DNA from 3 places in the Variovorax sp. KBS0712 genome. Region 1 is predicted to be linked to each of the others. Evidence: predicted binding sites of a transcription regulator. Region 1 holds the regulator's gene; each other region holds the start of a gene.
The links. Region 1 encodes sigma-54, which starts transcription at its own class of promoters, with help from an activator protein. Its sites were predicted from a motif close to TGGCANGNAANCTGCTTT; they were not measured.
Positions count from the first base shown of each region.

Region 2: the regulator sigma-54 is predicted to act here: its motif matches at 1,290-1,307, upstream of FFI97_RS21985 (DUF3567 domain-containing protein).
Region 3: the regulator sigma-54 is predicted to act here: its motif matches at 2,067-2,084, upstream of FFI97_RS02940 (ammonium transporter).

Region 1 is NZ_VCCD02000002.1:1,556,257-1,559,527, forward strand. It holds gene FFI97_RS24235 (phospholipase D family protein) at 1-678, opposite strand, end outside; gene rpoN (RNA polymerase factor sigma-54) at 689-2,278, opposite strand; gene lptB (LPS export ABC transporter ATP-binding protein) at 2,296-3,090, opposite strand; gene lptA (lipopolysaccharide transport periplasmic protein LptA) at 3,087-3,271, opposite strand, start outside.
Region 2 is NZ_VCCD02000002.1:1,089,221-1,092,491, forward strand. It holds gene FFI97_RS21980 (DUF3108 domain-containing protein) at 68-1,240, shown strand; gene FFI97_RS21985 (DUF3567 domain-containing protein) at 1,350-1,631, shown strand; gene FFI97_RS21990 (AbrB family transcriptional regulator) at 1,701-2,756, opposite strand; gene FFI97_RS21995 (ChaN family lipoprotein) at 2,821-3,271, shown strand, end outside.
Region 3 is NZ_VCCD02000001.1:672,994-676,264, forward strand. It holds gene FFI97_RS02935 (succinylglutamate desuccinylase/aspartoacylase family protein) at 1-680, opposite strand, end outside; gene FFI97_RS02940 (ammonium transporter) at 794-1,996, opposite strand; gene FFI97_RS02945 (LytTR family DNA-binding domain-containing protein) at 2,170-3,111, opposite strand; gene FFI97_RS02950 (acyltransferase family protein) at 3,257-3,271, shown strand, end outside.

The DNA.
Region 1 (3,271 bases):
CAGCACGCCCAGGCGCGGGATCAGCGCGCCCGTGACGAAGGTGTCGAGATCGATGAAGTTGGGGCCGGTGGTGCGGCGGAAGTACTGGTTGCCGATGTTGCGCCCGCCCGCCACCGCCATCGCGCCGTCGGCGATGAAGAGCTTGTTGTGCATGCGGCGGTTGACGCGGCTGAAGTCGAACAGCGACGCGGTGAAGCGCTTGAGCAAGCTGCCGCGCCCGGCCGGGAACGGGTTGAACAGGCGCAGCTCCACGTTCGGCGTGGCGGCCAGGCCGAGCAGCAGCTCGTCTTCGCCGGACGTGTACAGGTCGTCCATCAACAGGCGCACGCGCACGCCGCGCTGGGCCGCATCGCGCAGGGTGCGCAACAGGTAGCGGCCGGTCTCGTCGTTCTCGATCTGGTAGTACTGCACGTCGAGCGTGCGCTGCGCGCGGCGCGCCAGCTGCAGCCGCGTGTCGAAGGCGAAGTCGCCGCCGGGCATCAGGCGAAAGCCGCTGAGGTCGGGGTCGGGCTGCGAGCCCAGCGCGATCTTGCCGAGCGCGGTGTCGGCCGAGACGGCGATGGCCTTGGTGGGCGGGCGCGGTGCCTCGTCGGGCAGCGTGGCGCAGCCGGCAAACAGCAGCGCCGCCGCGATGACGACCACCCAATGCCCACAGCGCGACAGCAGGCGGCTCGTCATCGTCGGTCTTCTACAGGGCCTTGCGCAAGTTGGCGGGCGCGATGCGCAGCGCTTCGCGGTACTTGGCGACGGTGCGGCGCGCGCACTCGATGCCCTGCTCTTTCAGCATCTCGGAAATCTGGCTGTCGGACAGCGGCTTCTTGATGCTTTCCGAACTCACGAACTGCTTGATCAGCGCGCGCACCGCGGTGCTCGACGCGTTGCCGCCGGTCTCGGTGCCCAGCGCCGAGCCGAAGAAGTACTTGAGCTCGACCGTGCCGAAGGGCGTGGCCATGTACTTGGCGGTGGTCACGCGCGAGATGGTCGACTCGTGCAGGCCCAGCTCGTCGGCGATCTCGCGCAGCACCAGCGGGCGCATGGCCAGCTCGCCGTGCACGAAGTAGCTCTTCTGGCGCTCGACGATGGCGTTGCTCACGCGCAGGATGGTGTCGAAGCGCTGCTGGATGTTCTTGATGAACCAGCGCGCCTCCTGCAGCCGCTGCGACAGCGCCTGGCTGCCCTCGCCCTTGTGCGACTTGAGCGCACCGGCGTAGATGTCGTGCACACGCAGGCGCGGCATGACCTCGGGGTTGAGCATGACGCGGAACTTCACGTTGGTGCCGCGCCCGGTCTTGGTGACGATCACGTCGGGAATGACGATGTTGCGTTCGACGTCGACAAAGCGGCGGCCCGGCTTGGGCTCCAGGCGCGCAATGATCTGCAGCGCAGAGCGCACCAGCTCTTCGTTGGTGCGCGTGAGCGTGGCCAGGCGCTTGAAGTCGCGCCGCGCGAGCAGCTCCATCGGCTGCTTGCAGATCGCGATGGCGGTCTTGCGGATGAGCGCTTCGGCCTCGGTCTCGTCTTCGCTGGCGAGCGCCTTCAGCTGGATGCTCAGGCATTCGCCGAGATCGCGCGCGCCGACGCCCACCGGCTCCAGGCTCTGCAGCAGGCCCAGCGCCACCTGGAAGTGGTGCACGAGGTCGTCGAACTGGTCGTTGTCGTCGCCCGCCAGGCCCGAGGCCAGCGCGGGCAGCGAGTCTTCGAGGTAGCCGTCGTCGTTGAGCGACTCGATCAAAAAGCGCAGCGCGGCGCAGTCGTTTTCGTTCAGGCGCAGGCTCAGCGCCTGGCGGTGCAGGAAGGACTGCAGCGACTCCTGGCTGCGCGCGAGTTCGGTGGCATCGGCGCGCTCGTCGTCGCCCAGGTTGTTCTGGCGCGCGGGCGCGTCGCTGCCCCACTCGCTGTCGTCGGGCGCCATGTCGACGGTGCCGTCGCCTTCCCAGTCGGGCTCGCGCTCGGCGATCTCGGCGGCGGGGCCGTCGGTGTCGGGGGTCGAGGAGGTGGTGTCGCTGGACGTGGAGGAAGTGCTGGCGGCGGACGGCGTGAACTCGGCCTCCCCCTCGCCCGCGTCGTCGCGCGGCACCGGCGCGTCGGCCGTGTCCAGCCCGAACTCCTCGCGCGCCGCTTCTTCCGCGGTGCGTTCGAGGAACGGGTTCTCGTCCAGCATCTGCTCCACTTCCTGGCTCAGTTCGAGCGTGGAGAGCTGGAGCAGGCGAATGGACTGCTGCAGCTGTGGCGTCAGCGCCAGATGCTGCGAGACGCGAAGGGACAGCCCTTGCTTCATGGAGACCCGACCCTCCCTTACATCCGGAAGTGCTCGCCCAGGTACACCCTGCGTACCTCGGCGTTGTCGACGATCTCCGAGGGTGTGCCTTGTGCCAGCACGTGCCCGTCGCTGATGATGAACGCGTGATCGCAGATGCCCAGCGTCTCACGCACGTTGTGGTCGGTGATGAGCACGCCGATGCCGCGCTCTTTCAGGAAGCTGATGATCCGCTGGATCTCGATCACCGCGATCGGGTCGATGCCGGCGAAGGGCTCGTCCAGCAGGATGAAGCGCGGCTGCGTGGCCAGCGCGCGCGCGATCTCGACGCGGCGGCGCTCGCCGCCCGACAGCGCGAGCGCGGGCGAATCGCGCAGATGGTCCACGCGCAGGTCGGCCAGCAGGTCGGCCAGGCGCTCTTCGGTGTGCTGCTTGGTCAGCGGCATCATGCGGCCGTTGGCGTCGGGCTCGCGCTGCAGCTCGAGCACGGCGCGCACGTTTTCCTCGACCGTGAGCTTGCGGAAGATCGAGGCTTCCTGCGGCAGGTAGCTCAGGCCCATGCGCGCGCGGCGGTGGATGGGCATGTGGGCGATGGGCTCGCCGTCGATGGTGATCTCGCCGGCGTCGGCGCGCACCAGCCCGACGATCATGTAGAACGAGGTGGTCTTGCCCGCACCGTTGGGGCCGAGCAGTCCGACGACCTCGCCCTTTTGCACATCGAGCGAGACGTCTTTCACGACCGTGCGGCTGCCGTAGCTCTTCTTGAGGCCGCGCGCCACGAGGCGGCTGCCCGGAATGCCGTCGGCGGTCTGGGTTCCTGCGGTTTCGATCACTTGCGCCCTTCCCCTTCGGTGCCGCCCAGCGTGGTGCTCGGGCGCAGCCCGGCGCCGGGCGCGGGGGTGGGAGCCGGAGCCGCGGGCTTCTTGCCGCCGGCCGCGGGTGCGGAGCCGGGCGCCGCCGGGGCCGGCGTGGCCTTCGGCGTGAGGATGGCCTTGACGCGACCGCCGCCGCCCG
Region 2 (3,271 bases), 470 kb from region 1:
TTGAACGGGCGGCAGTGTACCGAGTGGACTTCGTGAACCTCGGCGCCGCAGCCCACTCCACACACCCATGTCGACGCACGTCGCGCCCCCACCGCTGTCCCTGGGCCTGCCCGGGCGCCCGTCCTGGCGCGCGCTCGCGGGGCTGACGCTGGCGGTGGCGCTGGCGCACCTGCTGCTGCTCGGGCTGGCGCCGATGGCCATCGGGCCGGAGCCCTCGCCGCTGGCCAGCAAGTTCATCACGCGCACGATCGTGATCGCTCCGCCTGCGGCGCAAGCCCCTGCGGCACCGGCCGCCGTGCCGGTCGCGGCCAAGCCGCCGCCTCCGGCCAAGCCCCGGCGTCCGCGCGAGGCCTCGGTGTCCCGCCCCAAGCCGGCCCCGGCGCCCGTGCCGGACGCGTCGGCCCAGACGCCTCCGCCCGAAACGCCCGACCAGACCGCGCAAGCCGCTACAGATTCAGGAGCGACCGCCCCCGAGGCACCGGCCAGCGCCCCGGCCGCCGCCACCGGCAACACGGCCGGCGGAACGCAGGGCGGCACGACCACGGCCGGCAGCGGCGCCTCGGGCACCATCGCCGGCACCCAGGCGCTGCGGATTCCGGGCTCGGTCACGCTCGATTTCGAGGCCACGGGCCAGAAAGGCGCCTCCCCGCAGCGCGGCGTGTTCGGCGAGCTGGTCTGGCTGCAGGACGGCACCCGCTACGACGGGCGGCTCACGCTCAAGGCGGTGTTCTTCACCCTGCTGAACTGGCACAGCACCGGCAAGATCGGCCCCTCGGGCCTGGAGCCCGAGCGCTATTCGGAGAGCCGCAAGGCCGAGGTGGCCTCGCATTTCGCGCGCGACCAGGGGCAGATCATCTTCAGCAACAACGCCCCCCCCGTGCCCCTGCAGCCCGGCGCCCAGGACCGCATGAGCGTCATGATGCAGCTGGGCGGCCTGCTGGCGGCCAGCCCGGCGCGCTACCCGGCCGGCACCCGGATCTCGGTGCAGACGGTGGGCGTGCGCGACGGCGATGTGTGGGTCTTCGAGGTCGGCGACGAGGAGCAGCTGAGCCTGCCGGCCGGCGACTTCACCACGCGCAAGCTCACCCGCACGCCCCGCAAGGATTTCGACCGGAAACTGGAACTCTGGCTGGCGCCGCGCTACGGCTACCTGCCCGTGCGCATCCGCCAGACCGAGGCAAACGGCGACTTTGCTGACGCCCAATTGCGCAAACCCCTACCCGAAGCGCCCGCCAATTGAGGCAAAAAGGCTCACATATCAACGGCGCGACGACAACTGTTCTTGAAACTGGCGCGTTGATTGCTATCTAACCCCCATGAACGCCATCGACATCCTCACAGGGCCCGCCATGAACATGCTTTACGACTCCGAGTCCTTCGTCGTCGTGCACGTGCAGCCGAACGACGGCGACGAGCCCAGCACGACGCCCAACGGCCCCGTGCTGGAACGCCACGGCTTCGAGATCGTGGACAAGCGATCGGGCAAGGAGGTGTACCTCGACGGCTCCTGGGCCGAACTGTTCCAGCAGCAGATCGCCGCCTGGCAGCTCAACACGCCCACGCAGGAAGAGGTCGAGGACACGCTCGAAGGCTATGCCGAGCTGGCGCACACGCCGGTGCTGGTGCACTGAGCAGCCCGCCCCGCCCGAACGAAAAAAGCGCCCCGCGGGGCGCTTTTTCTTTGCCGGTGTCCGTCGCCGTCAGCGTTCGGTCCACCGGTACATCGGCCCGACGATCAGCAGCACCGCCACCAGCCGGCACACCTGGAACGCCGTGACCACCGGCACGCCCAACTGCAGCACCTTGGCCGTGATCGACATCTCGGCGATGCCGCCAGGCGAGGTGCCCAGGATCATCGTGGCCGGATGCAGCCCCGTCGCCCACGCCAGCAGCCAGGCCGCGCCGGCGCACAGCACCAGCATGCCGACCGTGCCCAACGCCACCGAGCCGAGCCAGCGCGGCGCCGTGTGCAAAAACTCGCGGCTGAAACGCACACCCAGGCTCACGGCAATCACCAGCTGCGCGGTGTTCGACAGCCAGGTCGGCACGGCCGACAGCGACTGCCCCGCGACCGTGAGCCCCATCGCCACCAGCAGCGGCCCCATGAACCACGGATTCGTGCGGCCCAGCGCCCGCATCACGAGCCCGCCCGCGCCGGTGGCCAGCGCCAGCAGGGCCAGCCCGGCCGGGTTCACCTCGCGCACGCCGGGCGGGTTGATCTCCAGGCCGTGCAGCCCGCTCCACTGCATCGCGAACGGGATCGTCACCGTCACCACCATCAGTCGCAGGCTGTGCGCGGCAGCCACCAGGTCGGTGCGCGCGCCGGCCGATTCGGCCAGCAGCGTCATCTCCGAAGCGCCGCCGATGGCGCCCGCGAAGTAAGTCGTGGCTCTCATGGATTTCGCCGGCACATGCGGCATGCGCGCCGCATGCACGCGGTGCAGCCAGCGGCCGAAACCCCAGCCCAGCAGCAGCGCCCAACCGATGGCCAGCAGGATCGCCCACCACACGCCGGCCACCAGCGTCACCACCTGCGGCGTGAAATACAGGCCCAGCGCGGTGCCGATGACCCACTGCCCCAGGTTGCGCAGCGGCGTGTGGCTGGCGGTCGGCTGGCCCGCGATCGAGGCCAGCGACACCGCGAACAGCGGGCCGATCATCCAGGGCAGCGGGGTGTGCAGCGCGACACAGGCGAGTGCGGCGGCCAGCGCCAGCAGCAGCGTGGCCAGCACACGAAGGGGAAAACGAAAGGACACGGGCAGAGAAAGCAGCGGAAAAGGACGACAGCCCGGTGCAGGGCGCCGGGCATAGTATGGCGGGATGCCTCCTCGTCCTTCCCGTGCTTCCCGGTTCCTCGCGCCCCTGGTCGCCGTCGCCCTGCTCGCCGGCTGCGCCGCGCTGTCCGCCGAGGCGCCCGTCGCGCGCCGCGTGGCGGCCCTGCTGCCGGCCGATGCGCTGCTGCTCGGCGAACAGCACGACGCCCCCGAACACCACGCCCTCGAGCGCGAGACCGTGCAGGCCCTGTCCGAGCGCGGCCAGCTCGCCGCGCTGGCGCTCGAGATGGCCGAGGACGGCCGCAGCAGCGCCCGCCTGCCCGCCACCGCCAGCGAGGCCCAGGTGCAGACCGCCCTCGGCTGGAACGAGAAGGCCTGGCCCTGGACGCGGTACGGCCCCACGGTGATGACGGCGGTGCGTGCCGGCGTGCCGGTGGTCGGCGCCAACCTGCCGCGTGCGCGCATGAAGGACGCGATGGCCGACGTCTCGCTCGACG
Region 3 (3,271 bases), on a different contig from region 1:
AGGCCGAAGTGCGCCAGGAAGTCGAGCGAGACGGCGGTGGCCAGCTCGGAGGCCGAGCGCAGGAAATGCTGGCCGCACTCGGCCACCAGCGCCACGCCCTTGCCGTCGGCCCGGCCATGCTGGCCGTGCTGGATCAGCGGCGTGCCCGAGCCCAGGCCGTCGGGCATCACCAGGTGCACCGACGGGCGGCCGATGGCCATGGCGGCCTCGGCGTTGCGGTCGAAGGCCGGGTACACCCAGAACGGGATCACGGGCTGGCTCGTGGAATGGATGTCGAGGATGTGGTCGGCCGCGCTCACCACCGGGCGCAGCTCGCGGGCGCGGCGCAGCTCGGGGCTGTCCTCGCTGCCGTCGAGCCATTCGGGCGACCACACGCGGTTGAGGTTGTGCACCAGCTGGCGGCTGTCGAAAGGCAGCGCCTCGTTGAAGGACTCATACGCCGCCACGTTGGCAAAGCTGACGGTGAGCGTGCCGATCTTCGGGCGCACGCCGGTGTCGAGCAGGTGCGTGGCGGCGGTCATGCCGCAGATCTCGTTGCCGTGCGTCAGGGCATTGATCAGCACGTGCGGGCCGGGCTTGCCGGATTCGAAGCGGTGCACGTAGTCGATGCCGACGTTGCCCTCGCGGTAGGCGGACAGGTCGCGGGGGAGGACTTCGAGGGCGGGGGGAGATTGGGTCATGGGGTGGTGAACAGGTGGGATCGGAGGTCGCCGGCAAGTTTGCTACAGCTGGCAAATTCGTGCCGTGCGCCGCTAATCCCCCGATGCGGCTCATGTCCTGAGCCGCAACGCCCTCACCAGTTCACTTCCCGCTCCGGCGTCGCAGAAATGTGGTGGATCGACAGGTCCGCCCCGTCGTATTCCTCCTCCTGCGACAGCCGCAGCCCCATCGTCGCCTTGAGCACGCCGTACACCACGGCGCCGCCGATCAGCGCCCAGACCACGCCAAGCAAGGTGCCGATCAGCTGCGCCCACAGGTTCACGCCACCGATGCCGCCCAGCGCCTGCGTGCCGAAGATGCCCGCCGCGATGCCGCCCCAGGTGCCGCACAGGCCGTGCAGCGGCCACACGCCGAGCACGTCGTCGATCTTCCATTTGTTCTGGGTGCGCGTGAACATGAAGACGAAGATGGCACCGGCCACGCCGCCCGCCACGAGCGCGCCCAGCGGGTGCATGAGGTCGGAGCCGGCGCACACGGCCACGAGGCCGGCGAGCGGGCCGTTGTAGACGAAGCCGGGGTCGTTCTTGCCCATGGCCAGCGCCACCAGCGTGCCACCGACCATGGCCATCAGCGAGTTGACGGCGACCAGGCCCGAGATCTTGTCGATGCTCTGCGCGCTCATCACGTTGAAGCCGAACCAGCCCACGCACAGCACCCACGCGCCCAGCGCCAGGAAGGGAATGTTCGACGGCGGGTGTGCGCTGAGCGAGCCGTCGCCGCGGTAGCGGTTGCGGCGTGCGCCCAGCAGCAGCACGGCCGGCAGCGCGAGCCAGCCGCCCACGGCGTGCACGACGACCGAGCCGGCGAAGTCATGGAACTCGTGGCCGGTGACCGAGGCGATCCAGCCCTGGATGCCGAAGGCCTTGTTCCAGGCGATGCCCTCGTACAGCGGATAGACGAAACCGACGATCACGGCGGTGGCGATCAGTTGCGGCCAGAACTTGGCGCGCTCGGCGATGCCGCCCGAGATGATGGCCGGGATGGCCGCCGCGAAGGTCAGCAGGAAGAAGAACTTCACCAGCTCGTAGCCGCTTCTTGCCGACAGTTCGGTGGCGCTGACGAAGAAATGCGTGCCGTAAGCCACACCGTAGCCCACCAGGAAGTACACGATGGTCGACACCGAGAAGTCGACCAGGATCTTGACCAGCGCATTGACCTGGTTCTTCTTGCGCACGGTGCCCAGTTCCAGGAAGGCAAAGCCGGCATGCATGGCCAGGACCATGATGGCGCCGAGAAGGATGAACAGCGCGTCAGCGCCCTGTTTGAGTGCGTCCATGAGAGCTTCTTGCAGGTTTTTGGTTTGATTTGGTGCGTCGCACCCGAACGGCTCGGGGCGCCGGCGCAAGAAAGCAAAAATGGTGCCTGAAGGCTCTTGAATGGTGCGAAACGACCCAGGAATGGGCCGATTTCGCAGGGCACGCACCGGATCGGAACGCGCCGCCGGAGCGCTCAGCCCGCGCCGCCGCGCAGCGCGTCGCGGTAGCGCCGGCTGCAGGGCACGCTCGTGCCGTCGTGCATGTGCAGCCGGGCGTCACCGCCGTCGAGCGGCTCGATCTCCTTGATGCGGCCCAGGTTCACCGCGTGGCTGCGGTGCACGCGCACGAAGGTGGCGGGGTCGAGTTGGGTCAGGAAGTCGGTGAGCGTGGCGCGCAGCAGGTAGTCGTGGCCGTTGACGTGCAGGCCGACGTAGTTGCCCTCGGCCTGCAGCCAGTCGATGTCGGTGGCGGCGATGAGGAATTCGCGGCGCAGCTTGCGCACGAGGAAGCGTTCGGGGCGGGCCGGCGGCGGCGCTGCCGGCGTTGTCAGTTCCTGTACCGAGGGCTCGACTCCCTCCCTCTGCTCCAAAGTCTCGGGCACCGGCGCCACGCCCTCTTCCGGCGGATCGAGCACGCGCGCCTCGCCCTGCAGCCGCAGCATGAAGAGCCGGTAGGCCCACACGCCGAAGACCATCGTGGCGTAGACGCGCACGTCCTTCAGGTACTCGTAGCCCCATCGCCCCATGGCGCCGCCGAAGTCGTAGGGCTCGCCGGCCGCCGCGTACACCGCGGCGCGCAGCCCGAACATCGCCGCCACGTGCGCCAGGCTCAGGAGCACGCTGGCCACCAGGTGCCCGGCAAGAAAGCGCCCCCAGTGGTCGCGCGCCAGCGGCGACAGCCGGCGCTCCACGGCCACCAGCACCGGCACCAGGGCCAGCAGCGCGATGTGGCTCGACACCTCCCAGGTGACGACCTCCCAGTTCGCGCGCGGCACGGCGCGGCTGCGGGCGTCGATGAGCGCGACCACGGTGCTGATCGCGGCATGCACCGTCATCAGCACGATCCAGAAGCCGACTTCGACGTACCGCCGGATCGGTTCATAGCGCTCGTACAGGTTCTTGCGCGGCTCGCTCATGCGGGGATTCTCGCGAACCGGGGCCGGATTTCGTCCCTGGGGGCCACCGTTCGTCACAAATCCGGGCCGATCCGTCCCGGCGATGGCCCCGGGGACGGGCGCGGGGGCCACGATGGCCGCCGTTTCCTCGTTCCAGGAGCCCGCCATGCCCTCCGATTCC